4 regions of the Phytohabitans sp. LJ34 genome follow, and region 1 is predicted to be linked to each of the others. Evidence: riboswitches for the same ligand, from Rfam matches in the RefSeq annotation. Region 1 holds a riboswitch; each other region holds the start of a gene.
What was found. A riboswitch is a leader RNA that binds a small molecule or an ion and turns the genes downstream of it on or off. The one in region 1 is predicted to bind cyclic di-AMP.
Positions count from the first base shown of each region.

Region 2: linked by a shared signal. The riboswitch ahead of ACTMTJ_RS05860 (NlpC/P60 family protein) and the one ahead of ACTMTJ_RS00525 (coiled-coil domain-containing protein) in region 1 are both predicted to bind cyclic di-AMP.
Region 3: linked by a shared signal. The riboswitch ahead of ACTMTJ_RS11245 (C40 family peptidase) and the one ahead of ACTMTJ_RS00525 (coiled-coil domain-containing protein) in region 1 are both predicted to bind cyclic di-AMP.
Region 4: linked by a shared signal. The riboswitch ahead of ACTMTJ_RS23440 (NlpC/P60 family protein) and the one ahead of ACTMTJ_RS00525 (coiled-coil domain-containing protein) in region 1 are both predicted to bind cyclic di-AMP.

Region 1 is NZ_JBQHDG010000001.1:105,834-113,409, forward strand. Features, by position in the region: gene ACTMTJ_RS00515 (beta-phosphoglucomutase family hydrolase) at 1-311, shown strand, start outside; gene ACTMTJ_RS00520 (glycoside hydrolase family 65 protein) at 308-2,677, shown strand; gene ACTMTJ_RS00525 (coiled-coil domain-containing protein) at 2,738-3,772, opposite strand; cyclic di-AMP (ydaO/yuaA leader) riboswitch at 3,777-3,911, opposite strand; gene ACTMTJ_RS00530 (glycoside hydrolase family 10 protein) at 4,023-5,555, opposite strand; gene ACTMTJ_RS00535 (S8 family peptidase) at 5,660-7,576, shown strand, end outside.
Region 2 is NZ_JBQHDG010000003.1:93,233-100,808, reverse strand. Features, by position in the region: gene ACTMTJ_RS05880 (peptidoglycan D,D-transpeptidase FtsI family protein) at 56-2,248, opposite strand; gene ACTMTJ_RS05875 (hypothetical protein) at 2,339-2,995, opposite strand; partial or broken gene rsmH (16S rRNA (cytosine(1402)-N(4))-methyltransferase RsmH) at 3,010-3,963, opposite strand; gene mraZ (division/cell wall cluster transcriptional repressor MraZ) at 4,154-4,585, opposite strand; gene ACTMTJ_RS05860 (NlpC/P60 family protein) at 4,909-5,733, opposite strand; cyclic di-AMP (ydaO/yuaA leader) riboswitch at 5,739-5,861, opposite strand; gene ACTMTJ_RS05855 (MurT ligase domain-containing protein) at 6,238-7,458, shown strand; gene ACTMTJ_RS05850 (type 1 glutamine amidotransferase) at 7,448-7,576, shown strand, end outside.
Region 3 is NZ_JBQHDG010000005.1:268,332-275,907, reverse strand. Features, by position in the region: gene ACTMTJ_RS11285 (PP2C family protein-serine/threonine phosphatase) at 1-44, opposite strand, end outside; gene ACTMTJ_RS11280 (septal ring lytic transglycosylase RlpA family protein) at 154-741, opposite strand; gene ACTMTJ_RS11275 (phosphoribosyltransferase family protein) at 830-1,426, shown strand; gene ACTMTJ_RS11270 (nucleotide pyrophosphohydrolase) at 1,403-1,756, opposite strand; tRNA gene ACTMTJ_RS11265 (tRNA-Gly) at 1,800-1,873, opposite strand; gene ACTMTJ_RS11260 (zinc metalloprotease) at 2,040-2,924, shown strand; gene ACTMTJ_RS11255 (pyridoxamine 5'-phosphate oxidase family protein) at 2,866-3,408, opposite strand; gene dcd (dCTP deaminase) at 3,464-4,045, shown strand; gene ACTMTJ_RS11245 (C40 family peptidase) at 4,372-5,346, opposite strand; cyclic di-AMP (ydaO/yuaA leader) riboswitch at 5,357-5,492, opposite strand; gene ACTMTJ_RS11240 (LamG-like jellyroll fold domain-containing protein) at 5,631-6,350, opposite strand; gene ACTMTJ_RS11235 (N-acetylmuramoyl-L-alanine amidase) at 6,480-7,576, shown strand, end outside.
Region 4 is NZ_JBQHDG010000013.1:127,772-135,347, reverse strand. Features, by position in the region: gene ACTMTJ_RS23460 (MurR/RpiR family transcriptional regulator) at 1-636, shown strand, start outside; gene murQ (N-acetylmuramic acid 6-phosphate etherase) at 633-1,568, shown strand; gene ACTMTJ_RS23450 (sigma-70 family RNA polymerase sigma factor) at 1,965-2,966, shown strand; gene ACTMTJ_RS23445 (DNA-3-methyladenine glycosylase family protein) at 3,034-3,942, opposite strand; gene ACTMTJ_RS23440 (NlpC/P60 family protein) at 4,087-5,043, opposite strand; cyclic di-AMP (ydaO/yuaA leader) riboswitch at 5,155-5,247, opposite strand; gene ACTMTJ_RS23435 (DUF6232 family protein) at 5,776-6,318, shown strand; gene ACTMTJ_RS23430 (helix-turn-helix domain-containing protein) at 6,422-7,270, opposite strand; gene ACTMTJ_RS23425 (helix-turn-helix domain-containing protein) at 7,298-7,576, opposite strand, start outside.

The DNA of each region.
Region 1 (7,576 bases):
GCCGCGATATCCTGACCGTCACGGGCCTCATCGACGAGGTCGAAGTGGTCGTCGACGGCATCGTCGCCCGACGCGACAATCTGCGCGGCAAGCCGCACCCCGATACGTTCCTCGACGCAGCTAAGCTGCTCGGCGTCGCGCCGTCGGCTGCGGCCGTTTTCGAGGACGCCCTGGCCGGTGTGGAGGCCGGCAGCGCCGGCGACTTCGGCTTGGTCGTCGGGGTCGACCGGGTCGGGCAAACCGACGCGCTTTACAAGCACGGCGCCCACGTCGTCGTGCGCGACCTCAGTGAGTTGCTGGAGAATCCATGATCCGTGAGCGGGCTTACCCGGTCGAGCCCTGGCACGTCCGGGAGACCCGGCTCGACCTCGATGTGCTGGCTCAGTCTGAGTCGGTCTTCGCGTTGTCCAATGGCCACATTGGACTCCGCGGTAACCTTGACGAGGGTGAACCACACGGGTTGCCGGGCACCTATCTCAACTCGTTCTACGAGCTGCGCCCCCTACCCTATGCGGAGGCCGGCTACGGCTTCCCGGAGTCCGGGCAGACAGTTGTCAACGTCACCAATGGCAAGCTCATCCGGCTGCTGGTCGACGACGAGCCCTTCGACGTCCGATACGGCGAGGTGCGCACCCACCAGCGCGTCCTCGACCTCCAGGCGGGCACGCTCGACCGCACGGTCGAGTGGGTCTCGCCGGCCGGGCGGGCGGTGCGCGTGCACAGCACCCGCCTGGTCTCCTTCACGCAGCGCGCGGTCGCCGCGATCTGCTACGAGGTGGAGGTGGCCGACGACCGCCCGCTGCGCCTGATCGTGCAGTCCGAGCTCGTCGCCAACGAGGAGCTGCCGGCCACCCGCAAGGACCCCCGGGTCGCCGCCGTGCTCAAGGCCCCGCTCAAGGCCGAGGAGCACCTGGCGACCGCCGCCGGCGGGCAGCTGATCCACCGCACCAAGAAAAGTGGGCTGCGGATGGCCGCCGCGATGGAGCACGAGATCGAGGGGCCGGAGCGCACGGTGATCAGCACCGAGGCCTACCCGGACTTCGCGCGCACCACGGTGGCGACCGTGCTCAAGCCCGGCGAAAAGCTGCGCGTCGTCAAGATCCTCGCGTACGGCTGGTCGAGCCGCCGCTCGTTCCCGGCGCTGCGCGACCAGGTCGGCGCGGCGATCGCCTCGGCCAAGTTCTCCGGCTGGGATGGGCTCGTCCGCGAGCAGCGCAAGTACCTCGACCAGTTCTGGGACGCGGCCGACGTCCGGCTCGAGGGCGACCCCGAGGTGCAGCAGGCGGTGCGCTTCGCGCTCTTCCACGTGCTCCAGGCCGGCGCACGCGCGGAGATGCGGCCGATCGCCGCCAAGGGCCTCACCGGTCCGGGCTACGACGGGCACGTCTTCTGGGACACCGAGACGTTCGTGCTGCCGGTGCTCACGTACACCCAGCCGGAGGCGGTCACCCACGGCCTGCGATGGCGGCACGCGACGCTCGACCTGGCCCGGGAGCGCGCGCAGACGCTGGGGCTCAAGGGCGCGGCGTTCCCGTGGCGCACGGTGCGCGGGCACGAGTGCTCCGGCTACTGGCCGGCCGGCACCGCGGCCTTCCACATCGGCGCCGACATCGCCGACGCCGTGCAGCGCTACGTCGTAGCGACAGGCGACCACGACTTCGAACGCGAGGTCGGCCTGGAGCTGCTCGTCGACACCGCGCGGCTGTGGCGCTCGCTGGGTCACCACGACCGGCACGGCGTCTTCCACATCGACGGGGTCACCGGCCCCGACGAGTACACCGCGGTGGTTAACGACAACATCTACACCAACCTGATGGCGCAAAAAAACCTCGTCGGTGCCGCCGACGCGGCCCTGCGCCACCCGGAGCAGGCCCGCCGGCTCGGCGTCGACGAGGAGGAGGCAGCGTCCTGGCGCGACGCGGCCACCGCCATGCACGTCCCGTACGACAAGGAGCTGGGCGTACACCAGCAGTGCGAAGAGTTCACCCGGCTCCAGGAGTGGGACTTCGCGGCCACCCCGCCCAGTGGCTACCCGCTGCTGCTCAACTACCCGTACTTCGACCTGTACCGCAAGCAGGTTCTCAAGCAGGCCGACCTGGTGCTCGCCATGCACTGGCGGGGCGACGCGTTCACCCCGGAGCAGAAGGCACGCAACTTCGCCTACTACGAGCAGCGCACCGTCCGCGACTCGTCGCTGTCGACGTGCACCCAGGCGGTCATGGCGGCCGAGGTGGGCCATCTGGAGCTGGCCCACGACTACCTGGGCGAGGCCGCGCTCATGGACCTGCACGACATCCACAACAACACCCGCGAGGGCCTGCACATCGCCGCGCTCGCCGGCGCCTGGCTGGCCGTCGTGGCGGGCCTGGGCGGCATGCGCGACCACGGCGGCAACCTGTCCTTCGCGCCACGGCTGCCCAGCCGGATCAACCACATGGAGTTCTCGCTGCTGTGGCGGGGCCTTCGACTCCGGGTCGCCGTCCAGCCGCACGAGGTGACCTACTCGCTGCGCAACGGCGGCGACGGCGCCAAGCTCGACCTCCTGCACCACGGGGAGCACGTCACGGTCACCAGCGACACCCCGCTGACCCTGGCGATCCCCGCGCTGGCACCGGTGGGCCCCCCGCCGCGCCAGCCCTTCGGCCGGGCCCCCGCCCGCCGCATGCCAGACCAGTAGGCAGACCGAAACGAAGCCCCGCGCCACCGCGCGGGGCTTTTTCGTAGCTCGAATCCTGGGTCAGAGCATCGAGATGTGTACGTGGTTCGTATGGTCGCTGGAGGGATCGCCGCCGGCGCCGCCGTAGGCCCGCCAGCCGGTGGCCGGGGACCAGAACTGGCGGTACCAGATCACGTACATCACGCCGAGACGGTCGGCGTTGCGCACGAAATAGGCGGCGAGGTTGTTGCCGTAGAGCCTGGCGGCACCGGTGGCGTCGCCGCCGAAGCTGTTCCTTTCCGAGGACCAGTCGCAGGCGCGGCCCTTCGGATGCTCGTACGGCCCGCCGGGGCGGTAGCAGCTGACGAAGCGGTCGAAGCCCAGCCGCTGGGTTTCCTTGAGCATGTGCAGCGTGCGCGGCGTGATGCAGCGGCCGGTCGTGGGGTCGCCGGCGGTGCAGCCCTGCGGGGAGAAGCCGCCGTTGCTGTTGCGGGGCGCGGGCCGGGCCACCGGGGAGGTGGCGCTGACGAAGCCGCCGGTCGCCTTGCCGCCGACCAGTTGGAGCGCCTTTTCCGCTTCGGACTTCTGCTTGGCCATGATGGCGAGCTGCTTCTGCTCTTCCTTGAGCTCGGCGTCAATCGCCGCCTTGGCGCGATCGGCCTGGTCGAGGGCGGCGTTGAGCCGGGCCAGGCGTGCGTTGTCGCGGGCGGCGAACAGGTCGAGGGTGGCCGCCCGCTGGAGGAACTCGTCGGGGGAGGAGCTGTTGAGCAGCACGCTCATCGGGCCGATGCGGCCGTTGCGGTAGGAGGCGGCGACCAGGAGCTGGATCTCGGGCTCCATCGCCTTGACCTTCTCCTGGGCCTGGTTCAGCTGGAGTTGGAGCTGTAGCTGCCGGCCGCGCGACTTGTTGACGGCGTTGCGGGCTTCGATGTATCCCTTGCTCGTTTCGGACAGCACGTCCCGCAGCAGCGGCGAGCTGCCCTCGTCACCGGGGTTGGGTTTCGGGGCGGCCGACGCGCCGAGCGGTCCTAGCGTCACCCCGGAAAGCAACGCGGCCGCCGAGGCGACCAGGGCTACGGCCAGCGACCAGCGCCGGCGACGTACGGGTGGCGTCATACGCGATTCCTCCCATCGGCCGCCGGCCGGGTTAGCTGACGGATTCGGGACGGAAGGATCCCTACCGCGGACCGCGGATTCACCCCAGTAACCTGGTTCCCCGACTCGCCCTGGGCGGGCGATTAGGCGGCGGTGTGCCGCCGACGCCGTGGGGGCGCCGCCGCGCGGCAGACCGCCGAAGAGCTTACCTGATCGACAGTGGACTCAGGCAGCGCTCTGACCAGGGAAAAGATTCGGTAGCCGCGTGTGGTTAATCGATGACGCGTGGTTCACTCGCGTTTCCTTCATTCCACAGTCGATCGAGGCCGGTCACACAGTAGGTGCGTGGCGCCTCGCTCTTCGTGGTGTCGGTCCATGTGGTGTCGCGGGTCGTGGCCACCAGTCGGGCCGCTTCACCGTCGACCCGGTAGACCGCGTAGCTTGCCGCGTCGCCATCCCAACGCAGGCGGGCACCGTCGACCTCCAGCTCCGGGGCCGGCGGGCGTTTGCCGGGCAGGTGTGCCATCGCCGGCACCAGCGCCGGCTCGGCGTAGTGGGCGGCCGCGTACCGGGACACCGCCCCGAGCCGGTCCGCCTTCACCTGGCGCGCGCTGAAGTGCACGCTGCCGGTGACCCGGTACTTGCGGTTGAGGGCGAGCTGCTTGTCGAGCTGGCCCGGGTCGCGCCACGCGCCTTTCTGCCCGATGCGGTAGTCGGCCTGGCCGACGTAGAGCTGCACCGGGCTGTCGGCCACCAGGTCGGACCACCAGGGCAGCAGCTTGGCGTAGTCGGCGATCGCGAAGCCGATGTGCCAGTACAGCTGCGGCACGATGTAGTCGACCCACCGCTCCTGCACCCAGCGTCGCGTGTCCGCGTAGATCGCGTCGTAGCTTTGCAGTCCTCGGGTGGGCGAGCCGAGCGGGTCGGTCGAGGCGTTGCGCCAGATGCCGAAGGGGCTGATGCCGAACTTCACCCACGGCTTGGCCGCTTTGATCCGTTCGTTGGTCTCCTTGACGAGCAGGTTGACGTTGTCGCGGCGCCAGTCGGCCTTGTTGTTGATGCCCCGGCTGTGTGCCTTGAACGCGGCCGCGTCGTTGAAGTCCTCGCGCCCCTTCGGGTAGGGGTAGAAGAAGTCGTCGAAGTGCACACCGTCGATGTCGTACCGGTTGACCGCGTCGAGGATCGAGTCCTCCACAAACTTGCGCGCCTCCGGGATGCCGGGGTTGTAGTGCAGCCGGCTGCCCTTGCCCTTGGCCGGGTAGGGCACCGCCCAGTCGGGGTGCGCGCGCAGCGGATGGTTGGGCGGCAGCTCCGCGAAGACGCCGGAGCGGCTCGCCTTGTACGGGTTGAACCAGGCGTGGAACTCCATGTTGCGGGCGTGCGTTTCGGCGATCATGAAGGCCATCGGGTCCCACCCCGGACCTTGCCCGTCGCTTCGCCCGGTCAGGTAGTACGACCACGGTGCGTAGTCGGACTGCCAGAACGCGTCGCCGGCCGGCCGCACGTGCACGAAGACCGCGTTGTGGCCGCGCCGCTGTGCCAGGTCGAGCCAGCCCCGGTACTCCGCCTTGACCTGATCCTCGGGTAGGCCGGGGCGGCTGGGCCAGTCGGTGTTGTTGACGGTGGTCAGCCACATGCCCCGCAGTTGGCGGTCGGCGGTGAGCGCGTGGCCGGCGCAGGTGCTGGTCACGGCGGCGGGCTCGGGGGCGGCACCTGGCCGGGTCTGCCAGCGAGCGATACCGACAGTGACGAGCACGGCGACCGCCAGCAGCACGGCTAGCTGGACCCGGGGGCGATGGTCCACCGCACCACTATGCCGTGACATCCCGGGATGGCGAAATGTCGTGCAACCGGCAACGGATGTCCATGCGTCTACGGGGTGATTGGTCGCGGCGAAGGAGGCACGGCGTGTTTGGGTACAAATCACGCATCGCGATCGCGATCGCGGCGCTGCTCCTGCCGATCGTCCCGCAACCGGCCGCCGCGTCCACTGTGGAGCCTGGGCCGTTGCCGGCCGGTCAGACCTACACGGTCACGCTGCTGAGCGGTGACGTGGTGACCGTGCACACCCGCGAGACCGGGTGCCCGGTGGTGAGCGTGCGACCAGCGACACCGGACGGCGTGCTCCAGCGCTCCTGCGGCCCCGACGGGCACGTGCGGGTGATCCCCGGCCGGGTCGCCTCGCTGGTCGGCGGGGTGCTCGACGAGGCCCTGTTCGACGTGACGACGCTGATCCTCCAGGGGTACGACGACGCCCGTACCAAGGAACTGCCGTTGATCGTGCGACCCGGCACGCAGGCGGCCGCCTCGCGGGCGCCGCTGGCGACGAGCCTGCGTGCCAAGCGTGACCTGCCCAGCGTGGCCGCGGTGGCCGGACGGCAGCCCAAGGCGTCCGGTGCCGCGCTGGTGAGCGCGCTGCCAGCGGCGGGCGCGCGGGTGTGGCTGGACCGCCGGGTGCGCGCCACGGCCACCACCACGACCCTCGACCGCCGGGTGCGCGCCACGGCCACCACCACCGCGACCCTCGACCGCAACATCACCCAGGTCGGCGCGCCGCGCGCCTGGGCCAGCGGGTACACCGGAGTGGGCGCGAAGATCGCGGTGCTCGACACCGGTGTGGATCCGAACCACCCCGACCTGGCCGGGCGGATCGCGGAAAAGGTCGACTTCACGGTCGAGGGCGGCGACGCGGTCGACCGGCACGGCCACGGCACCCACGTGGCGTCCATCGCGGCCGGCTCCGGCGCGGGTGCGCGCGGCGAGCGCAGCGGCATCGCGCCCGGCGCCACCCTGCTCGTGGGCAAGGTGCTCGGCGACGACGGCGGCGGCTTCGACTCCCAGGTCATCGCCGGCATGGAGTGGGCCGCCGCGCGCGCCGACGTGGTCAACATGAGCCTGGGCGGCTGGGAGCCGAGCGACGGCACCGACCCGATGTCGCAGGCCGTGGACACGTTGACCAAGCAGCACGGGACGCTGTTCGTGGCGGCCGCGGGCAACGACGGGTACGCCGACCGCCTCATCACCGCACCGGCCGCGGCGACCAGCGCGCTCACCGTCGGCGCGGTCGACGGCGGCGACCGCCTCGCCGCCTTCTCCAGCCGCGGCCCGGTGATCAACACCAACGCCGCCAAGCCGGAGATCGTCGCGCCCGGCGTCGACATCGTCGCCGCCCGCGCGGCCGGCACCGCGATGGGCCGCGTGATCGACGACCGGTACACCGCCACCTCCGGCACCTCGATGGCCGCACCCCATGTGGCCGGCGCGGCGGCGCTGCTCGTGCAGCGGCACCCCGACTGGGATGCCGGGCGGCTCAAGGCGGCGCTGGTGGGCGCGGCCGACCCGCTGCCCGGCGCCGACCCGTACGAGGTGGGCGCCGGCCGGCTCGACGTGGTCGGTGCCTTCGACGACGTGGTCGGCGGCCAGTCCGTGGTCAACCTCGGCGCGTCATCGCCATCCACAACGCTGACCTGGACCAACACCGGCAAGGCGATGGTCGCGCTCGCGCTGGACGTGCGCGTGGTGGACCGGCGGGGCGGATCCTTCCGGGCCGCGACGGTCTCGCCGCGGGTGCTGACCATCCCGGCCGGCGCCACCGGCTCGGCGCACCTGAGCATCGACAGGTCGCGGCTGGCACCCGGCTTCTACGCGGCCAGGGTCGGCGGCACGCTGGTCACCTTCTCCGTCGAGCCGCCGAGTCACGAGCTGACGCTCACGATGACCACGCTGCCCGACCCGCCGGACGCTTCGGATATTTCGGCCTTCGGCACCATCGTCAACCTCGACGACCCCGCGGCCTACGCGGTCCGCTTCGACCTCTCGCCCGGA
Region 2 (7,576 bases), on a different contig from region 1:
CGGCGTCAGACCCTACCGGTTGGTGGCACGCCGGCCGTACAGCACGTCCGGCGGTTCAGGGGTAGACGACAAAGTTCGGCGGCTTCCCGCTGCTCACCGGTACCCCGAAGTGGGTGAGCGCGTACCCCATCATGTCGTGGAACGCCGGCGCGGTGACCTCGCCGCCCCCGCCGGCCGGCACGTGCGCGAAGACCGCGATGACGTAGCGCGGGTTGTCCGCCGGCGCCATGCCGACGAACGACGCGACGCTGCCGGGCACGTACTTGCCGTTGACCACGCGCGAGCCGGTGCCGGTCTTGCCCGCCACCCGGTAGCCGTCGACCGCCGCGTGGACGCCCGTGGCGCCCTTGACGGTGGTCACCGCCTCCAGCATCGTGCGCACCTCGCGGGCGGTCTCCGGCGTGATCACCTGGCGCCTGGTGGGCGGCGCGGCCGGCGTGCGCTTGCCGTCCGGGCCGATCGTCTCCTTCACCAGGTGCGGCTGCACCCACGTGCCGTCGTTGGCGATCGCCGCGTACGCCGCGGCCATCTGGAGCGGAGTCACCGCCACGCTGTGGCCGATCGGCACCGAGCCGTACGCCGAGCCGCTCCAGTCCTCCGGTGGCAGCAGCGCGCCGGACGCCTCGCCGGGCACGCCGACGCCGGTCGCCGTGCCGAGCCCGAACTTCTTCTGGTACTCGTACAGCTTCTCCTTGCCCAGCTTGTCGGCGATCGCGATGGTGCCGACGTTGGAGGAGTACGCGAGGATGCCCGGGATGCTCATCCGCCGGGGCGTCCAGTTGGTGTGCGAGTCCTTGAAGCGCTGGTCGCCCTTGATCACGTTCGGCCCCACCATGAACGTGTCGGTCGGCTTGACCGCGCCCTCTTGCAGCGCGGCGCTGATGGTGATCGCCTTGTGCACCGAGCCGGGGTCGACCACGAAGCTCGTCGCGGTGTCCTCGCGGTCCTCGGGCTTGCTCTTCAGCGGCTGGGCGGCGTCGTACGTCGGGTAGCTGGCCTGCGCCAGCACCTCGCCGCTGCGCACGTCGAGCACGACCGCCGCGCCGACGTACGCCTTCGCCTCCTGCATCCGGGCGAAAAGCGTCCGCTGCACCATGTACTGGAGGTCGCGGTCGATGGTCAGCTGGAGCGAGCTGCCCGGCTGGGCCTTGGTCTCCTGGTTGTAGCCGCCCGGGATCTCCGCGTCGAGCGCGCCCTGTCCCACCTCGAAGACCCGCTTGCCGTCGACACCGCGCAGCAGCTCGTCGTAGCGTGCCTCCAGCCCTTCCAGGCCGTTGAGGTCCTGGCTGGTGAAGCCGATGATGCTGGCCGCGAGGTCCTGGCCGGGCACCTGGCGCTGCTCGTCGCGGTCGACGATGATCCCTGGCAGGTTGAGCGCCTCGACCCGCCGGCCGTCGGCGATGGAGACACCACGCGCCAGGTACTCGAAGCGGGACGGGCCACCGCCGGGCTGCTTGCGCTTGGCCATCTTGGTCATCAACACCGACTTGGGTACGGCGATGAGCGGCTCGAGCGCGGCGGCCGTCTTCGGCAGGTCGGTGGCGAGCTCCGGGTCGACCGCCACATAGCGAGCCTCGACGCTCTGCGCGAGCACGGCACCGCCCCGGTCGTAGATGGCGCCGCGCGGCGCGGGCAGGACGACCCGGTCCAGCCGCGTCTCCAGACCCTTCGCCGCGAAGGCCGGCGACTCGGTGAACTGGAGTGTCACGATCCGGATCCCGATCGTGGCGAAGACCGTGAGCGCCAGCACCGTGCCCAGGCGCAGCCGCCGCCGCTGGTCCATCAGCCGCGGCGGGCGCCGCGGCCGCGCGGGCGCCCTCTTCCGCGGCGCCGCTGCCTTTTTCGCCGCCGCGGACGCCTTCGCCGCCGTCGTGCGCTTTCGAGGTCCGGGTACCGACGAGGGGGCGGCTTTCTTCGTGGCCCTCGGAGGAGTCTGTGGCGCCTCCGCCCGCTTGGGCTCCTCCCCAGGCGCGCGGCGGGCGTTGCGCGGCTTGCCGCCCTCGACCACTTGCAGCGCCGGCCGGAAGGGATCGGCGGTCCGCCCGGTGCGCGGCGTCCGCTCCCGCATCGTGCGGCCGCGCGGCGTGTACGCCCGCGCCTCGGAGATCCCGAAGCCGCGCTCCGCCGGTGCTTCGCCGGTCGACGCTCGCTCCGCTCGCGCGGAGTCGTCGGGCTTTCCACCCCGCCGCGTGGCGTCCGTGCCACGGGCGGAACCGCGCCGGGGCTCGTCGCTGCCCCGGCGCGGCACTGTCTCACCTGGGGTCTGGTCCTCGCGTCGCGTGCCCGCTCCGCGTGGACCAGACCCGGAAGACCCCGAAGGCCGCTGCGGCATCCTGACCTACTCCGTCGGCTGCTGGTTGGTGCCGGTCCCCTGCTGGGTGTTACCCGTGCCGCCCGCCTGGTCGCCGGTGCCCTGCTGGCCGGTGCCCGTGCCACCCGCCTGCTCGCCGGTGCCGGTGCCGGTGCCCTGCTGGCTGGTGATCGACGGCGCCTGCGTGGCGGGCGTCATCATGCCGGTCACCCGGCCGTCGGGCAGCCGGATCTGCACCGGGGTGCCCTGCACGAGACCCAGCCGGAGGGCCTGGGCGGTGAGGTTGCCCGGGTCCTCGGCCCGCGCGATCTCCTGCTTGAGCTGCTGCTCCTGCACGTCGAGCGCGGACTGCTGCTCGCGCAGCTCGCTCAGCCGGAAGGCGTTCTCGTTGATCTTCGTGTTGACCACGAGGATGCCCAGCACGCCGCCGACCACGACGACCAGGATCAGCGCGATGAACGGTGCCCGCGGCACCGCCACCGGCAGCGGCGGCGCGACCCGCAGCCACGGCACGACCTTGCGCTCCCGCGGTGCGCCCCCCGGCGCCGCGGAATCCCGCGCGGTGTCGATCGGCTCGGTCTTCAGCGCGGTGTTGCCGACCGTCCGGTGTTCCCGCTCCGCGGTCCGGCCCCCCGACCGCGGTGCTCCTGTCGTCTTGATCCTGCTGCTCCCGATGGCGTTCATGTCCCCTCCCCCTCTTCGATCCGGGCCGCGGCCCGCAGCCGCACTGATGCGGCGCGCGGGTTTGCCGCGACCTCCTCCTCGCTCGGTGGCTCGGCGCCGCGGCTGAGCAGCCGCAGCGTCGGCCCGGTGCCGGGCAGCTCGACCGGCAGGTCGACCGGCCCGGTGCTCCGTGCCCGCGCGGCGAGCGCCCGCTTGGCGATCCGGTCCTCCAGCGAGTGGTAGGACAGGACCACCGCGCGGCCACCCGGCGCGAGGGCGTCGAGCGCGAACGGCAGCGCCCTTTCCAGCGCGGCCAGCTCGCCGTTTACCTCGATGCGAAGTGCTTGGAACGTTCTCTTGGCGGGGTGCCCCCCGGTGCGCCTCGCCGCCGCGGGTATCGCGTCCCGCACCAGCGCGGCCAGCCGTGCCGACGAGGTGATGGGCGCCTTCGCCCGCTCGCGCACGATCGCCGCGGCGATCCGTGCGGCGAACTTCTCCTCGCCGTACACCCGCAGCACCCTGATCAGCTCGGGCGCCTCGTACTCGTTGACGACCTCCTCGGCCGTCCGGCCGCGGGTCTGGTCCATGCGCATGTCCAGCGGCGCGTCCTGCGCGTAGGCGAACCCGCGGTCGGGCGCGTCGAGCTGGAGGGACGACACCCCGAGGTCGAAGAGCACCCCGTCGACCCGCTCGTAGTCGAGCAGGTCGAGCACCCGCGGCAGCTCGTCGTAGACCGCGTGCACGAGGTGCGCGCGCCCGCGGAACGGCTCCAGCCGGGCCCGCGCGTGCGCGAGCGCCTCGGTGTCCCGGTCGAGTCCGATCAGGACGGTCCGGGGATGCGCCCGGAGCACCGCCTCCGCGTGGCCGCCGAGCCCGAGGGTGGCGTCCACGTGCACGGTCGTACGGTCACCCCGGTCGAGCGCGGGCGCGAGCAGCGCGAGGCACCGCTCCAGCAGCACCGGCACGTGCGTGCCGCGCAGCTCCCCCATCTCGACCCCCAGTGACCCGCCCGTGTGCCCATGCGCCCGGTGCCCGAAGAACCGTGCGCCGTACTGCCAGATCCCCATCCGCTCTTCCGTGAGCCTCCTTCGCGGGGAGGCCGGGACGCGCCTGACATCGGGGAAGAGACGTCAGGTGCAGGAGCGGCTGGAGATCTCGCAGTACGGCGTCTGCCAGCCCTTAGAGTCCTCCGGGCAGCACCCCCTCCTCGATGCCCGCGAAGTCGTCTTCGCTCTCGGAGAGATAGGTGTCCCACGCTTGCTTGTCCCAGATCTCCACCCGGCTGCTCGCACCGATCACGACGAGTTCGCGGCTCAACCCGGCGTACTCCCGCAGGTGGCCCGGGATCGTCACCCGGCCCTGCTTGTCGGGCACCTCGTCGTGGGCGCTCGCGAAGAACACCCGGCTGTAGGCCCGAGCCGCCTTGTGTGTCATCGGCGTCTCGCGTAGCTGGCCCGCGATCCGCTGGAACTCGGGTGCTGGGAAGACGTAGAGGCAGCGCTCCTGCCCTTTTGTGATCACGACACCTCCCGCCAGCTCGTCGCGAAACTTCGCCGGAAGGATCAACCGGCCCTTTTCGTCCAGGCGCGGGGTGTGGGTGCCGAGAAACATCGGCCCACCCCCTCGCCTCTGGCGGCTTTCGCGGAGCCGCTGTCCCCCGGGGCCGGCGGGTCCCTCCGGTGAGTAACCCTGCCACTGCGCCCCACTGTACTCCACTTCCCTCCACTCGCAACCGGAATCGCAGCGTTGCTCGGGTGACCCCCTTGACAAAACCGCACGTCAAATGCGGTGGAGGGCGGTGGAGGGTCCGGATGGCGACAGGCCGGAGGGGGCAACCGACCCCAGAGACGATCCAGGGCAAACCCGGATGGGCTTGCCCTGGATCGTTGGGGGGATGGGGTGATGTATCGGTGCCGGGGAGGGAAGTGGAGCGACTAGGCGAGCCGGCGCACCACGTAGTTGCTCGACCAGATCTTGTGCTTGCCGACCCGCACACCGGCGCGCGGCGAGTCGTACATGTAGCCGCCGCCGGCGTAGATGCCGACGTGGGTGCCGTACGAGCCGGAGCGGATCACGATCAGGTCGCCGGGGAGCGCCTTGTTCTTCGCCACGCCGGTGCCCGAGCGCTGCTGGTCGTTCGCCTTGTGCGGGAGCACCCGCCCGGCGGCCTTCTTGTACACGTACTTGGTGAAGCCCGAGCAGTCGAAAGCCGAGGGTCCTACGGCGCCGAACTTGTACGGCTTGCCGATGTGCTTGCGCGCTTCGGCGAGCACCTTGGCCCGGCTGGCGATCACCGCGACCGAGGTCCGGCCGGTGACCGTCCCCTTGTACGAGCCACGTCCGCTGTAGACGGCCCGGTACATGCGGCTCTCGTACGGCTTGATGGAGAGGATCGACTTGCCGGTGGAGTAGACCGGACGGGTGCCGGTGCTGACCCACTTCCCGCCCTTCCACACCTGGAACTGGACGGTGCCGCCCCAGACCGCCTTGCGGGTGCTCGGGTCGGTGATCGTGGCAGTGAGCACCAGCGTGTTGCCCCACGGCAGGCGGGCGGTGTTCGGCTTGATCGTCACGTGTGGAGTGACCGACGCGGCCGCCTGCGCGGCGGCGACGGTGGTGGTCGACACGGGCGCGGCTTCGGCGAGCGCGGGACCGGCCAGCAGCTGGCCGGCGCACACGCAGAGCCCGACGGCGAGCGCGAGCCGGCCGGCCCGCCTTTTCGCGGGCAGCCTGTGCCGGCCCGAACGGAGTTCGTGCACGGTATGTGTTCCCTCCGGCACGCCTGCGAGGTGAGCTGTCGGGTTCGGGCGGGAAGGATTGCCCGGCCGCCGTGGCGGCTTCACCCCAAGGCCTCAGCCCGGCCGGGTCTCCCCGGCGTGGGTCGGGACCGCAGATCCTGGGTCCCCCGTCCCCGCCCGCTATGCCGTTGTGTGGCTCCAAGGTCCGCACCGGACGAGCGGGCAGGGCTCGGCGTGTCTCGGCGGCGCGGCCGGGTGAACGACCCGGCTCAACGTTTGTAGCGGATGCCGTTCTCCACACGCTGTGACGAGAATCTTACGGAGCGAGTTTGGCACGCAAGAATATGAGCGGTCGTTAAGGCCACTGTCCTAAATGTCGCGACACTCTGTCGAACTCGGACTCACGCTTCGTTGATCGCTCACGGTGAGTATCGCCACACACATCGCGCGCGACGGACGGTTTCCCGACGGTCGAGTGGAGATCCAGACTGCGTTGGTAACCTCGCCTCCGTGACGGACGGCAAGATGCCCCTGCGGGCGAAGGTCGCCAGCTCGGTCTCCCGCACGGCGGCCGCCCTGTCGCGAGCGGCTGGGCGCGGCGACGGTTCGGTGATCGGCGGCTGGATCGGCCTCAAGATCGACCCAGACCTCCTCGCCCACCTCGCCGCGGGGCGCGCGATCGCCCTGATCTCCGGCACCAACGGCAAGACCACCACGACCCGCCTCGCCGCGGCCGCCGTGGGCGTGCTCGGGCCGGTCGCGACAAACGGGTTCGGCGCCAACATGCCGACCGGCCACACCTCCGCGCTCGCCAAGGCCGGCCAGACGCCGTACGCGGTGCTGGAGGTCGACGAGCACTACCTGCCCAGGGTGCTGGTCGCCACCGAGCCGCGCGTGGTGGCACTGCTCAACCTCTCCCGTGACCAGCTCGACCGGGCCAAAGAGGTCGCGATGATGGCCCAGATGTGGCGCACCGCGCTTGCCGAGCACCCCGGCGTGCACGTGGTGGCCAACGCCGACGACCCGATGGTCGTGTGGGCCGCCGCCGGTTCTCCCGCCGTCACGTGGTTTAGCGCCGGCCAGCGGTGGCATGACGACTCATGGGTTTGCCCCGAGTGCGGCTCGCCGATCGAGCGCCAGGCCGACCAGTGGTGGTGCACCGGCTGCTCGCTGCGCCGGCCGGTGCCGCAGTGGGTGGTCGAGGACGAGGGCGTGGTCGACCCGCGCGGCGCCTGGCACAAGATCTCGCTCCAGCTCCCCGGCCGGGTCAACCTCGGCAACGCGGCCACCGCGCTCGCCGTGGCGGCCCAGTTCGGCGTCCGCCCGACCGACGCGGTCTCCCGCCTCTCCACGGTCGCCTCGGTCGCCGGCCGGTACGCCCAGGTGGTCCGCGACGGCCGCAACATCCGGCTGCTGCTCGCCAAAAACCCGGCGAGCTGGCTGGAGGCGTTCGACATGGCCGATAACGCGCCGACACTGCTCTCGATCAACGCGCGCGACCCCGACGGGCTCGACACGTCGTGGCTGTTCGACGTCGACTTCAGCCCGCTGCGCGGCCGCCAGGTGCTCATCACCGGTGACCGTGCGTACGACCTGGCGGTACGCCTCGAGGTGAACGACGTGCGGTTCCAGCACGTACGTACCTTCGGCGAGGCGGTGCGGCTCGTGCCGCCCGGCCGGCTGGAAGTGATCGCCAACTACACCGCGTTCCAAGACATCCGAGCGGAGCTCGACCGTGTCCTCTGACAGCACCATCCGCATCGTCTGGATCTACCCCGACCTGCTGTCCACGTACGGCGACCGGGGCAACCTGCTCATCCTCGCCCGCCGAGCCGCGCTGCGCGGGCTGCCGGTGCAGACGCTG
Region 3 (7,576 bases), on a different contig from region 1:
CGGCGGCCCGGTGGCAGCAAACGCATGGGTACGCCGAACAGCATGCCTGATCGACGGGCGCGACTGAACGAAGTTGACCCCTCGTCCGATGGGGTTTTGACCGCCTGGTGCAAAGTTCGCGATCGGCTTGGCCGAAGGTTGCCTTTCACCCGGTCATTTCAGGATTTCGTACCGTACCTCGACGTGCCCCTGGTCCAGCGAGGCGATCGCGCGGAAGGCCGCCCGCGACAGGTCGATGCAACGCCCGTCGATGTACGGACCGCGGTCGTTGATCCGCACGATGACCGACTTGCCGTTGTCCGGGTTGGTCACCCGCACTCGCGTGTTGAAGGCCCAGGTCTTGTGCGCGGCCGTCATCGCCTCGGGGTCGAACGTCTCACCGTTCGCCGTGCCCTGCGGCTCGTCGTAGAAGGACGCCCCGCACGAACCGGTGCCGGTGACGACTTCGGTCTTCGTGGTCTTCGGGCTGGGGCTGGTCTTGGGTGTCGTCTTGGTGGGCTCCGCGGCCCGAGCTTTGCCCCGCGATGCCCGCTGCGGCGTCTTCGACGGCGTCGGGGTCGCTTCGATGGTGGGTGCGCTCGTCGTAGGGCCCGCGGTGATCTCTACCGCCTCCGGCGTCCGCGCCCCAACCAACTGGACCGCGCCCACCCCACCCCCGACGAGCAGCGCGCCAACCACGGCCGCCGAGGCCACGGCGCTGACCCGACTCCCCTGGGACCTGCGGTGATGCTTTCCGGTCACCGGCGGACCGTAGCCAGACCGCCACTTCCGATGTCAAAGTGATCTATGGCTTTCGTACGGCTTTGCGGTGAAACGTTCAGCCGATCGAATGAGGGTATGTGGGTCGGTTGTCCAAAGGCGGAAGATAGTTCCTGTGGATGACCTCAGGAAACGCTTGATCCACGCCTTCAGGTGGATCGACCCCGGTCCGGAGAGCACCCACCTGGTCAGCGACATGTCCGGCTGGTGGCGCGACCCCGAGATCATCTCCGCGCTCGGCCCAGCCCTCGCCGACCTGTTCCGCTCGTCGCGCCCGACGGTCGTGGTCTCACCGGAAGTCACCGGATACCTGCTGGGCCCGCTGGTGGCAACGGCGCTGGGCGTCGGCTTCGCCGCCGGTCACAAGGAAGGCGCCGACCGCCAGATCGCCGAGCCCATGACCTGGGCCCGGACGGCGGTCGACTACCGCGGCCGCACCTTGGGCCTGGGTGTGCGCAGCCGGCTGATCAGCCCCGCCGACCGCGTACTGGTGGTCGACGACTGGGTCACGACAGGCGCCCAGGTGAGGGCGCTTTACGACGTCGCTCGCACGCTCGGCGCGGTGCCCGTGGGATGCGCCACGGTGGTCGCCGACTGCGGCGGCGAGGTGACCGCCGACCTGAGCATCAGGTCACTGCTGACCTCAGACGACCTCGCCCCGGACTGACGCCGGCTGCCAGCCCACCGGGTAGCGCCTGGCGGAGTCGGCCAGCTTGGCCCGGGCGACATCGACGAGGTCGATGCCGAGCACATCCGCCAACCGCACCAGGTAGATCACTACGTCGCCCATCTCGGCCGCCACCCTGCCGCCGGCGTCCGGGTCGCCCATCACCCGAGCGGACTCCTCGGGCGTCAGCCACTGGAGCTCGGCGAGCAGCTCACCCACCTCGCCGGCAAGGGCCATGGCAAGGTTCTTCGGCGTATGAAACCGGTGCCAGTCACGGGCGTCGGTGAAGGCACGCACTTCACGCTGGAAGTCGCTCAGGCGGTCGTCCATGGTGACGAGTAAACCCCGCGACAGGCGGCGACGAGGCGGAAGTTGGAGCGGGTGACGGGAATCGAACCCGCACTGTCAGCTTGGGAAGCTGATGTTCTGCCATTGAACTACACCCGCGAGCGGAGACCACTGTACCTGGTCACACGACCGCGGCGCACGCACCTCACCGACCCCAGGCCGAAGCCTCCCAAAGGCGTGCCAATCCGAATTTCCCTATTTTCAAGAACATCGATGCGAGGTAGGTTCGCCGTACCTTGACAGGCGAACCCGGGGAGGGCTTGCGATGCGGGCTTGGCGTGCGGCCGGAGCCATCGTCGCGGCCCTGGCTGTCGTGGGCGGGCCGATGCCACTCATCACCGCGAGCGCCGGCGCGACCTGCCTAACGCCCGCCAAGGCCACCACCGCGACCCGCGACCCCAACCACCTCACCGCCGACCAGGTCCGCGAGCGTGAGCGGCTGACTCAGCAGGCCCTCGCCGCTAAGGGTGGGCCGCGGACGACGGCCACCGTCACGATCCCGGTCATCGTCCACGTCATCTCGGGAGACAGCACCCGAGAAGGCGGCAACATCCCCGACGAGATGGTCACCGCGCAGATCGACGTGCTCAACCGGGCCTATGCGACGGCGACCGAGTTCGCGTTTGAGCTCGTCGAAGTAGACAGAGTGGTCAACCCGGCCTGGTACCCCATCGTCTACGAATCCGCCGCCGAGCGTGCCATGAAGACGGCGCTCCGTGTCGGTGGCATGGAGACGCTCAACCTCTACCTCGGCGACCTCAGCGACAGCCTCCTCGGCTGGGCAACCTACCCCCAGCCGGCGCTCGACCCCAGCGACGGGGTCGTCGTCCACAGCGAGTCACTGCCGGGCGGGACGTCACTGCCCTACAACGAGGGCGACACGGCCGTGCACGAGGTCGGGCACTGGCTCAACCTCTTCCACACGTTCCAAAACGGCTGCACCGAAGACGGCGACCTCGTCAACGACACGCCCGCCGAGGCGTCGCAGGCGAGTGGCTGCCCCGAGGGCCGGGACACGTGCACGGCGGACCCGGGCTTGGACCCGATCCACAACTACATGGACTACAGCACGGACGCGTGCATGCTCGAATTTACGCCGGGGCAGGCATCTCGCATGCTCGCGGGCTGGGACGCGTTTCGCGCGCCGTAGTGGGGGCGGCCGACGGGTCGAGCCACACCTGCACCGCGGGGCGGGCCGGCGGCTCGACCGCGAAGGGGGTGGCGCCATTGCGCCCGTGGCGGGCCAGCATCGCGACGTCGACCGTGAACTCGAACAGCTGCCAATCGACCTGTGGCGCCGCCCGCAGGTGGCCGGCCAGGCGGGCGACCTTGGCGCGGTCGGTGACCACCGTGGCCCGGCCGGCCAGATAGGCCTCGTCGTCGCTGTCTTCCGGTGGGAACGAGTGCAGCGCGTATCGCCCGTCGCGCTCCAGGTCGCGCCGCTTGGGCGAGTCGACCACGAAGCAATACAGCCCGTCGTCCGTGATGACCGGCGAGACCGGGTGGACCCGCGGGCCGCCGTCGGCGCGCACGGTCGCCAGGTAGCCCAGGCCGGGACCGTATTGCAGCATGAGGGCGCGGATCGCCTCCGACAGGCGGGGCTCGTCGGCACTAAAGTCGGACCAGGATGCCATGCCCAACATCCTATCGAACATATGTTCGAGGCAGGTAGTCCCCTATGGTGTGTTGATGCTGCTCTCCGACCGTGACCTCGTGACCGAGATCAAGGCGGGCGGCCTCGCGCTCGATCCCTTCGAGCCGGCGCTGGTCCAGCCCTCGAGCATCGACGTGCGGCTCGACCGGCTCTTCCGCGTGTTCAACAACCACCTGTACACGCACATCGACCCGTCGGTGCAGCAGGACGAGCTGACCTCGCAGGTCGAGGTGCCGCCGGGCCAGCCGTTCGTGCTGCACCCGGGTGAGTTCGTGCTGGCCTCCACGCTGGAGGTCATCTCCCTCGGCGACCAGCTCGCCGGCCGCCTGGAGGGCAAGTCGAGCCTGGGTCGCCTGGGGCTGCTCACGCACTCGACGGCCGGCTTCATCGACCCGGGCTTCAGTGGCCACGTCACGCTCGAGCTGTCCAATGTGGCCAACCTGCCGATCACGCTCTGGCCGGGCATGAAGATCGGCCAGCTCTGCATCTTCCGGCTCTCGTCGCCAGCCGAGCACCCCTACGGCTCGACCGTCTACGGCTCCCGCTACCAGGGCCAGCGCGGCCCCACACCGAGCCGGGCCTGGAAAAACTGGCGCACCTGGCCGACGACCACCTAAAAGATCCACTTCAAGACAAAGATGTGAGCTACCGCGACGTCCGTCGTGGTCCAGACCGCTGCTCCCGCGGCCTCACCCGTCCGCTGTTGGTCTTGCAGCGCGGACGTGGCAGCGGAGGCCGGGGATCTCGGCTCGCCCTGCGAGCCGCCGGCCTGCGCGGTCTCCGGCGGGAGCGGCGGTCCGCAGCTGACGCGGCCCGGGAAATCTGGCCCAAGCAAGAAACGCCCTCCCATCCCGGATGGATGGGAGGGCGTCTCCTTTACTGGCCGGTGCGGTCGCGTGACGGGGGAACACGCGACTGGCGCGGCCACGGGGGTGGGTAACGCTTATCCGGGTCGGCCGTAGCTGTTGATCGGCGCGGCGTTCATCGTGCGCATCCTGATCGGTACGCCGGGTTTGGACGCGTCGACGATGTAGCCGCCGCCAACGTAGATGCCGACATGGTGGAGGTCTGGGTAGTAGAAGATGAGGTCGCCGACCTTCAGGTCGCTCTTGCTGCTGATGGGGTCGACCGTGCCGCGCTGGCGGGCCGCGTTGTGTGGCAGCCCGACGCCGGCGGCCGCCCACGCCTTCATCGTGAGGCCCGAGCAGTCGTACGTGTCGGGGCCTTCGTTACCGAAGACGTAGCCCTTGCCGATCTGCGCGCAGGCGAACTTGGCCGCCTTGGTGCCGGCGCTGCCGTCGTACTCGACGGGGCAGGGTGCCGGCCGGAGCTCGCCGATGCCGCCGCCCTCGCCGTACGCCTCGAGGCGCATCTTCTCCAGCTTGGCGATCTCGCCGTCGATCTGCTTCTTCTTCGCCGCCAGCTGCGCCTCTTCCTCGGTGAGCTGGCCGACGAGCTGGTCGAGCGGTGCCTTCTGCTCCGCGTACTTCGCGCGTAGGTCGACGACCGCCTGGATGTCGGCCTGCGAGCGGCGGGCGAAGACGTCGAGGATCTCGAGCTGGTTGGTGAAGGTGCTGGGCGAACCCGTCGTGAGGACCGCGTTGAGCGCCGAGAAGTTGCCGCCCTTGTACTGCTCGGCCGCGAACTCTCCGACCTTCTGCATCGCGAGGTCGATCTGGAGCTGGAGTGGCGCGATCTTCTTGGCGAGCGCCTGGGCCTTCTGGCGCTTGGCCTGGAGGTCGAGCCGGGTCGCGTTGTGCTTTTCCGCCAGCGGCTCCAGCTTGACCCAGGCAGCGTCGATCTGCTTTTCGATCTCGGCCGGCGTGGGCGCGGCGTGCGCCACGGTGCCACTGGAGAGCACGGTCGCGACAGCGACGAGAGCGGTGATTACGGTGCGACGCGCGGCATAGCGTGCCACCGGAGCCGTTACTCCTTCTCCCTGGCCGCCTACCGGGTTAGCTGACGGGTTCGGGCGGGAGAGCGCGCCCTACCGCTTTCGCGGATTCACCCCGAGGTGCTTGGGTCCCCGGCTCGTTTCTTGGTCCGACTCGGCGGGCTGAGCCGTGGTCTCCCAGGCTGGGAGGCCGACCGCCGGCTCAACGATCCCCAAGGGTAGGAGCGGCCCAATCACCCGCGCAAGCCGTGTGGACAACCCCTTCGGTCCGTATACCGGTTGGTAGCACCGCGTGTATCGAAACGGCCTCAGTCAATGGTTAGGAACACGTCGTCGAGCAGGCCGGCGTACTGGTCGTTGTCGAAGGACACGTTCTTTCCGCCGATTCGCAGTGGCTCGGAATTCACAATGGACACATTCGGTGGCACTGTGACCGCAGCGCGTGGCACGCCATCCACGGCGATCGACAGCAGGCGACCGGAGCGGGCGCAGGCGAGCGCGTGCCACCGCCCGTCGGCCACCGTCACCGGCGCGACCACCCGGTAGATCGTGGTCTTGCTCGCCAGCACGCAGCTCGGCTGGCCCGCCTTACCGTCGACCTGGAGCTTGAGCTGGGTGACGCCGCCGGTCGAAAACCCTTTCTGCACAACGTTCGCGCCGTCGCCCGTGTCCGCCGGCGCCATCAGCACCGAGGCACCGAACCGCACGCCACGGGTGCCCGGGTTGAGCTCGGGCGCGGGCAGGCCTTCGAGGATCACGCGGGGGCAGCCGGGCGCCACGCACCGCGGCGGGAAGCGTGCCGCCCACCCGGCGCCGTGTGGCGTGTAGGCCAGCGTGCCGCGGGGGTTCAGCGGGTACCGCCCGTCAACGTCCGCGACCGGGCCGAGCCACCAGCCGTCGAACGTGTACCGCAACGACAGTGCCGGCTCGCGGTCGGCCGACGGCCGCGCGGAGGCGGCGAGGAGCAGGCTCGCGAGCCCGAAGAGGACAACCGCCAGCCGGCGCGTCGTGTGCATCTTGCGCGACATTGCTCGATTGTGGAGATTCGTGGCGAGACGGACAATCCCCCGGCCGAGGGGCCTGAAGGTTTTTTACGTAGACACGAGATCCGGCGGAATCTATTGACGACAACCACTCGACCCAGCCAGGGTTTCTCCATGCCCAACCTGACAACGCGCATCGCCCTCACCACAGCGGTGGTCGGCGCGGCGACCCTGGTGCCGGCCGTCCCCACCCTCGCGTCCAGCCCGCAGGACACCAGGCAGCAGGAGTACGCGGCCGCCGCGGCGGAGTACGGCGTGCCGGAGAGCGTCCTGCTCGCCGTGTCCTACCTGGAGTCCCGCTGGGACACCAACGCCGGCACGCCCAGCACCAGCGGCGGGTACGGCCCGATGCACCTCACCGACGCCGCGTACGTGACGTCGCTGCCGGGTGGCAACCACCACGACCACGACGGCGAGGACCCGCGCGGCGACGACAGCCGCCAAGCCCGAAACGTCGACTCGGGCGGCGTGCCGGCTCCGGCGCCCGAGGCGCTGCAAACGCTCGACCGGGCGGCGGCGATCACCGGCGCGTCCGAGGAGGCGCTGCGTTCCACCCCGGCGGCGAACATCGGCGGCGGGGCGGCGCTTCTCGCCTCGTACCAGAGAAGCATTGGTGGACCGGCGGGGAGCGTGAGTGACCCGGCGGCCTGGTACGGCGCGGTGGCCAGGTATTCCGGCGCGGACAGTGCCGACGCGGCGGCGGCCTTCGCCGACGAGGTCTTCGCGACGATCAGCGCCGGCGCGACGCGGGTGACCGACGACGGCCAGCGGGTGACGCTCGCGGCGCGCGACGTAGCCCCGGACCGCGGCTGGCTGGCCCGCCTGGGCCTGCGCAAGCTGGCCCGCCCGGACGGACTCGAATGCCCCACCGACATCTCCTGCGAGTGGATCCCGGCGCCGTACCAGGACCTGGGCGGCGGCGATTACGGCAACCACGACAAGGGCAACCGGCCGAAGCAGCAGAAGATCGAGTACATCGTCATCCACGACACCGAGGGCTACTTCAAGCCGTCGATCGACCTTGTGCTCGACCCCACGTACGTGAGCTGGCACTACACGCTCCGCTCGGTCGACGGGCACATCGCGCAGCACGTCAAGGCCAAGGACGTCGGCTGGCACGCGGGCAACTGGTACGTCAACGCGAAGGCGATCGGGCTGGAGCACGAGGGCTTCGCGGCGCAGGGCACCTGGTACACGGAGGCGATGTACCG
Region 4 (7,576 bases), on a different contig from region 1:
CCGGACGCGCGCGTGGTCGGCGGCGACATCCCGCCCGGTGCCGACCTGGCCCAGATCATCGCGACGATCTCGTTCAACGACGCCCGCGCGGTGGAGGAGACGGCCGAGCAGCTCGACCCCGCCGTCTGCGAGCAGGTGGTCGACGCCATCAACAGTGCCGGCAGGGTAGACATCTACGGCGCCGCCGCGAGTGGTTTCGTCGCCTCCGACTTCCAGCAAAAGCTGCACCGCATCGGGCGCACCGCGTTCGCCTGGCCGGACGTGCACCTCGCGCTCACCTCGGCCGCGCTGCTCGGCAAGGGTGACGTGGCGATGGGCATCTCGCACTCCGGCACCACCTCCGACGTCATCGAGGTGCTCCAGCAGGCCCGCGCGCGGGGCGCCACCACGGTCGCCCTGACCAACTTCCCCAGATCCCCGATCACCGAGGTGGCCGACTTCGTGCTCACCACGGCGGCGCGCGAGACCACGTACCGATCGGGTGCGATGGCCAGCCGCCTGGCCCAGCTGACCGTCGTCGACTGCCTCTTCGTCGGCGTCGCGGCCCGCAACCGGACCAAGGCGCGCCGCGCGCTCGAGGTCACCGCCGAGGCCGTGCAGACCCACCGCGTGGGTGCGGCCCGGCGGTCCCGGTGACGGCGGAAGCGGACGGGCGCGCGGTCGTCCGGGTCGGCTCGCCGACCGAGCGCCGCAACCCGGACAGCGTCGACCTGGACCTGATGTCGACCCGCGACGTCGTACGGGTCATCAACGAGGCCGATCGCACCGTGCCGACCGCGGTGGCGGCCGTGCTCGACGAGATCGCGGCCGCCGTCGACCTGGCGGTCGTGGCGATCCGCTCCGGTCGCCGGGTGCACTACTTCGGCGCGGGTACCTCCGGACGGCTGGGAGTGCTCGACGTGGCGGAGCTGCCGCCGACGTTCAACTCGCCGGAAGACTGGTTCTGCGCCCATCTCGCCGGCGGCACCGGGGCGGTCTTCCGGCCGGTCGAGGACGCGGAGGACAGCGACGGCGGCGGCGAGCGCGAGGCCGCCGACTGCGTGCACGCCGGCGACCTCGTGGTGGGGCTGGCCGCGAGCGGGCGCACCCCGTACGTGCTGGGCGCGCTGCGCGCCTCGCGTGCGGCGGGTGCCGGCACCGTGCTGGTGGCCGCCGACCCCGCCGCCGCGGCGGCCGCCGAGGTGGACGTCTTCATCGGCGTGGACACCGGGCCGGAGGTGGTGACCGGCTCCACCCGGATGAAGGCGGCGACCGCGCAGAAGCTGGTGCTGAACGCCTTCTCCACCGCGGTGATGGTGCGGCTCGGCCGGGTCTACTCCAACCTGATGATCGACATGGTCGCCACCAACGCGAAGCTGCGCGGCCGCATGATCTCCATCCTGGAGGAGGCCACCGGGTACGGCGAGGAAGCCTGCCGCCGGGCCCTCGCCGACGCGGACGGCGACCTCAAGGCCGCTCTTGTGGCGCTCGTCTCGGGCGCGAGCGTGGCCGACGCACGGGGCGCGCTGGCGCGCTCGGCGGGTCAGGTGCGGGGTGCCGTCGCCCTGCTCGCCACCGGTCGGGCGTGACGACCGTCACGGTTGAGATGGATGCCGAGCGGGCTTGAGTTAGCGCCGTTGAGGGCCGGGTAATCCTTGATCCGACAGTGAACCGGCGTCGGCGTACGTGCGTACTGTGAAGTGACGAGGATCGCAGACAGGTAGTGACCCGGATCGCTGTGCCTTATGGAGCTCGGATGTTGTCATTATTCGGGCGAAGTATGCACAGCGGCCGCCCAATCCACCACCGGGTCGGACCCCGAACGTCCTGATGAGGGCAGTGCACAGCAACTATGCACCGCGCTCTCAGCTAGTACTCAGGCATTCGTGACACTTTCGACTCAGCAGATGGAATCCCTTACGCGTCTCATCTGTTGTGTAGGTGTCAGCACCGCGGGGGATAGCGGAAGTTACGGGGGAGGGCTGATGAACGTGGGGACCGCAGGCAAGAGAGCAAGAGGGGCGAACGAGGGGATCGTGAGCAACGTGGAAAGCAATGTGGTGATGCGCACCGACGAGGTCGCCGAAGAGCGCGACCTGGTTGGCGTCTACCTACACGAGATCTCCCGGACGCCACTGCTCGACGCCGCCACCGAGGTCGACCTCTCGAAGGCCATCGAGGCCGGGCTCTACGCCGAGCACCTGCTCGACGAGGGGCAGATCCCGAAGGGCGTCGGCCAGGAGGAGCTCGAGCGCATCGTCTTCGAGGGCGAGCGCGCCAAGGACCTCTTCATCCGGGCCAACCTCCGGCTGGTCGTGTCGATCGCCCGCCGCTACGTGCGGTCGGGCATGCCGATGCTCGACCTGATCCAGGAGGGCAACACCGGCCTGGTGCGCGCCGTGGAGAAGTTCGACTACGAGCGCGGTTTCAAGTTTTCGACGTACGCGACGTGGTGGATCCGCCAGGCCATCAGCCGGGCGATCGCCCAGCAGGAGCGCACCGTGCGGCTGCCGGTGCACCTCGTCGAAGACGTCAACCGGATGCGTAACGTGGCTCGCCAGCTGACCCGCGAGCTCGGCTCCGACCCGGAGCCGGAGCAGATCGCGGTGGCGCTGGGCGTGCCGGTGGAGCGGGTGCACGAGCTGGTGCGCTGGTCGCAGGACACCGTGTCGCTCGACACGCCGGTCGGCGACGACGGCGACACCAACCTCGGTGACCTGGTGGCCGACAGCGACGCGCCGTCGCCCGAGGAGGTCGTGCTGACCGCCCTCGAGCGGCAGCGGATCGAGGGCCTGCTCAACCACCTCGACGACCGGTCGGCCGGCATCATGCGGGCCCGCTACGGCCTGGAGGACGGGCGCGAGCACTCGCTCACCGAGGTCGCCTCGCGCTTCTCCCTCTCCCGCGAGCGGATCCGCCAGCTGGAGATCCAGGCGCTGGGCCGGCTGCGCGAGCTGGCTCGGGCCGAGGGCCTCCAGGCCGCCTGACACACACCCCCCACCATCTGCCCGCTGAGCGGCCGGTGTCCGAATAGGACACCGGCCGCTCGCCCGTCTATGCGGCCACCAGGGTGTCTTCCGGCTGCCACGAGCGGGCGGTGCGCACGTAGTAGGCCCACCAGCCGATCGAAGACCCGTATGCCGCGCGCAACTCGGCGGGGCTGGGCGGTGGGTTGCCATACACCGCGCGAGCGGCGTCTTCGAACTGGGGCATGTGGAGCGGCACGCCATCGGGGCGGCCGAGCACGCGCAACAACAGCGCGTGCGCGGTGAACGCGCCGACGCCCGGCAGGGCCAGCAGCGCCTTGCGAACGTCCTCATACGGCCCGGTGCGGAGCCACTCCTCGTCGAGCGAGGCCACCCCCTCGACCACCTCGCGCAGGCGGCGGGCGCGCAGCCGATTGCCCGCGAAGCGGACGAGATCGGCGTCGTCTCGCGCGGCGACCGTGGCGAGCGAAGGGAACGCGACGTGCTCCACCCCGTCGAGCGTCAGGGACGGCCCGAGCTCGGCGGCCACCCGGCGCTTGCGGGCCGCCGCATACCACTGGGTGCTCCGCTGGACGAGCGCGAAGTAGACCGCGCCCTCGGCGAGCGAGGAGAAGCGCACCTGGTGTAGCCCGTGCGCGGCGCGCAGCAGCCCGGCCATGGCCGGGTCGCGCCCGGCGACGTCGAGGAAGGCACCGAGGTCGTCGTCGAGGCCGAGCCACCGCCCGACGGCGCGATGCACCACCGCCCGCTCGGTGGGTAAGAGGTGGCGGTCGGCGTGGAGGGTGAGCACGACGCCCGGACCCTCGGAAGCAGGCCCGACGTCGGCGACCACCGCCTCGGAGCCGAGCAGGAACGCCTTGCGCACCCGGCCCCCGGAGATCACATGGCCACCGGCGCAGGGCGCGAAGCCGGCCAGGGCGCGCAGGGACAGGTCGAACGAGAACGGCTCGGTGGCCGCCAGAAAGACTTCGGTCATGCCTCGACGGTGAACCCGCGGTACGACACTTCCGGCCGGCCCGTCCTCCCGCCGATCAAGGACTTGTGCGCCGATCGAGGGCTGCCGACGGCGCGTCCGCGATGGACCCGCCGCAAGCCGCCCTCGATCGGCGCACTTGAAGATTTATCTGACTCTGCCGTAGCCGTACGGGGTCATCATGTCGACCGATGCCAGCTCGACGCTCTCGCCGGCCTGCGGCGCGTGGATCACCTTGCCGCTGCCCACGTAGATCGCGACGTGGCCGAGACCGTTGTAGAAGACGAGGTCGCCCGCCTGGAGGGAGCCGCGGCCGATGTGTGCCACCACGTCCCACTGCATCGCGGCGTTGTGCGGCAGCGACTTGCCGGCCGCTCGCCAGGCGGCGAGCGTGAGGCCCGAGCAGTCGTACCCGCTGGAGCTCTCGCCGGCCCAGACGTAGGGCGTGCCGATCGCGTTGTACGCGAACCGCACCGCCACGCCCGCCTTACCGGAGATCGAGGGGATCGACCCGGTGTAGCCGCCGCTGGAGGTGGTGGCCGAGCCGTACGCCTCCTCGCGCATCTTGTACAGCTTGTCGAGGTCGCCCTCGATCTTCTTCTTGCCGGCCGCGAGCTCCTTGAGCTGGGCGGTCTGCTTGGCCTGGGTGGCGTCGAGCGTCGCCTTCTGCTCGGTGAACCGGCGCTCGGCCTCGGTGAAACCCTCCAGCTGCCGCTTGCGGTCGCGGGCCAGCTGGTCGAGCATGCCGAGCCGGTCGGCGAGCGGCCCGCTGCCGTTCAGCAGGGCGCTCGCGGTGCCCACCTGGCCCGTCCGGTACGCCACCGAAGCCATCTGGCCCACCTCGGTGTCCGCCTTGGCGAGCTGGGCCTCCAGCGGGCCCATCTTGGCGCTGAGCGCCGTGGCGGCGGCCTTGGTCTGCTTGAGCTGCTCGTTGAGCTTGTTGTACGACTCGACGACCTTCTCCAGCTCGGTGGATGCCTTGTTGATCTGCTCCGTCAGCTCGCTCGGCGACGGCTCGGCCTGTGCGGCCGCTGCCGGCACGGTCAGCCCGATCCCGAGCCCGATCAGCACGAGGGCGTGGAGCAGCTTCCGCGCGGAAGACAAACGGTGAACCCTTCTTCCCCAACGCCGCCTACCGGGTGAGCGAGCTTGCGCGCGACCCATCAAACTCGGCAGCTTGCGCTAGCGGCGGCTCGCCGCGAGCGGCGAGGCGACGTGAGCTGACGGATTCGGGCGGGAAGATCGCCCTACCGGGTCCGCCGAGGGGCGGGCGGGCCGCGGATTCACCCCAGTGCATTCGGTGGGTCCCCAACTCGCTGACGGAGAGTAATCGTCGTGCGATTAGGCGGCACCGGACCGGCGTCACCCGGGGGAGTGACTGACTACCGGACCAGCGGCTCCAACCTAGCGTCGGGGCCGGGCGGGCGAAAGTGGCGGAAGGATGACTTGTGACGGACGCCCGCGAACGGGGCGAATGTCTGTGTCACTCTAAGTGATTAGGTCGTACACCCAGGTCGGTCGGCCAGACGGGTGAAGGGCGATTTGTCGGTCTACGCGTTGGGTGGGCGACGGCGCTGACAAATCGGATATGCGGGCCTGAAAGCCCCGCGATGCAGCTAGCCGACCGCTGCCAATCTGCCAGGTGGCTGATTGCACCCCTTCCCTCGACTAGATGGCATCTCGCACAATGGCAGCAGGGCCCTTGAGGTTGCTGAAGCGGCACTTGATCGCCAGACGGAACAGAGCGAGAAAGACGATCGGCACCTGGCTGCCACCAGGTGCCGATCTCAAGAACCACCACACCAGCCCGCCTCACGAGCCGTAGGAGGCATTGAAGTGCAGACTACTCGCTACCCCGCGCGGTCACCAGCAGCACAGCCCGTAACGCAAGCAGACGTAACGAGCCCGAAACCGCCTGCTCCGCTGTACCAACAGCCCGGCATCCTGGTTACCCGCGACTGGTTCATCGTCGGTGGGCGCCGGTTCCCGGTCGGCGAGCTCAGGCACCTGCACACGGCCCGAGGCCCAGCACATCAGCTCACCGTGCGGTCGGTGACGGTGACCGCGATCGTGCTGGCCGCCATCGGGATCACGCTCGGCATGACCACCGAGCTCAACCACCTGAGTGCACAGGCCTACCTGGCGCTCACGGCGGTGGCGTTCGTCCCATTCCTCGTGGCGACGATCGGCCACCGCCTGCGGCCGCGGGCCTACGAGCTGTGGGGCGAGTTTCGCGGGATGACGGTGCTGCTCTTCAGCAGCGACGAGGAGCGGCAGTACGGGCAGGTCACCCGGGCGCTGCTCCGGGCGCAAGAGGCATACCGGCTCGGCGGGCTGGCCGAGCCGCTGGTAACGATGAACATCTGGCGCATGCGCTAGCCATAGAGACTTCGTCCCGAGTTCGGCCGCCGCGCGGCAAAGCGGGTCAACGGCGGACGAGGGGCGCGGTGGGGCCGGGGGGCCACACCGATCGTGGGCGGGCTCAGTCGAGCTCGCCCACGATCCGTTTGATCATGTCCTGGGTCTCGGTCGGGCTCAGCGCCATCTCGCGCAGCCGGTCAAACTCGTGCCGGTAGGGCTTTACCAGGTCGGGCTGGTCGACCACGTCGTCGCCGAGGCCGTTTTCCAGGTACATCACGGCGTCGTCGGTCGGGTCGGGAAACTCCAGGATCGCGAACGGGTTGGGAAAGCCGTCGACGCCCGCCGCGAACGGCAGCACCTGGATGGTGATGTTGGGCTCGCCGCACAGCGAGACGAGCCGCTCCAGCTGCTCCCGCTTCGTACGCGGGTCGCTGGCGATGCGCCGCACGACCGCCTCGTCGATCACCGCGGTGATGTGTGGCGGGTCGTCCTTGCCCAGCACCTCCCGCTGGCGGGCGAGCCGCACCGCGATCTGGCTCTCCTCGTCGGCGCCCGGCTGGCGGCGCAGCGCCTTGGCCGCGTAAGCCTCGGTCTGGAAGAGCGCGGGGAGCTTGGTGGGCGTGTAGCAGAGCACCGACGAGGTCTCCGCCTCCAGCCCGATGTAGGCCGTGTACGGCGCGGGGAGGGCGCCCGCGTACGACGACCACCACCGGCGCACCCGCGACGAACGGGCCAGCCCGACGAGCTCGTCGACCCGCGGCTTGTCGGTCACCCCGTAGAGCCGCAGCAGGGCGCGCGCGTCGATGGGCGAGACGCCGACGGCACCTGACTCGATCCGGATGATCTTCGACAGGGACCAGTCCATCTCCGTGGCAACCTGCTCCTGCGTGAAGCCTGCCGCCTCACGCGCCGCGCGCAACGCGGACCGCAACCGTCGCCGACCAACGGTGGGTCCATATGTCGCAGTCATGCCGCCGCTCCTGCGTTGTTTCGCCGATCAGCCGAGCTGGTCGGCCATCTTGGTGATCTTTTCGAGGGACTCGTCGGGCTGGAGGGACATCTCCCAGAGTCGGTCGAACATCTGCTGATACGCCGCTACGTCGGTGGGGCGGTCGAGCACGTCTTGGGCGAGCACTCCCTCGAGATAGACGATGTCGGTGTCGTCATCGTCAGGGAAGCGCAGGATCACGAACGGGCCTTGAGGGGCGTAGTCGCCCGCCGTGAACGGGAGCACCCTGATCGTCACCTGGGCGCGCCGTCCGACGTCGGCCAGGTG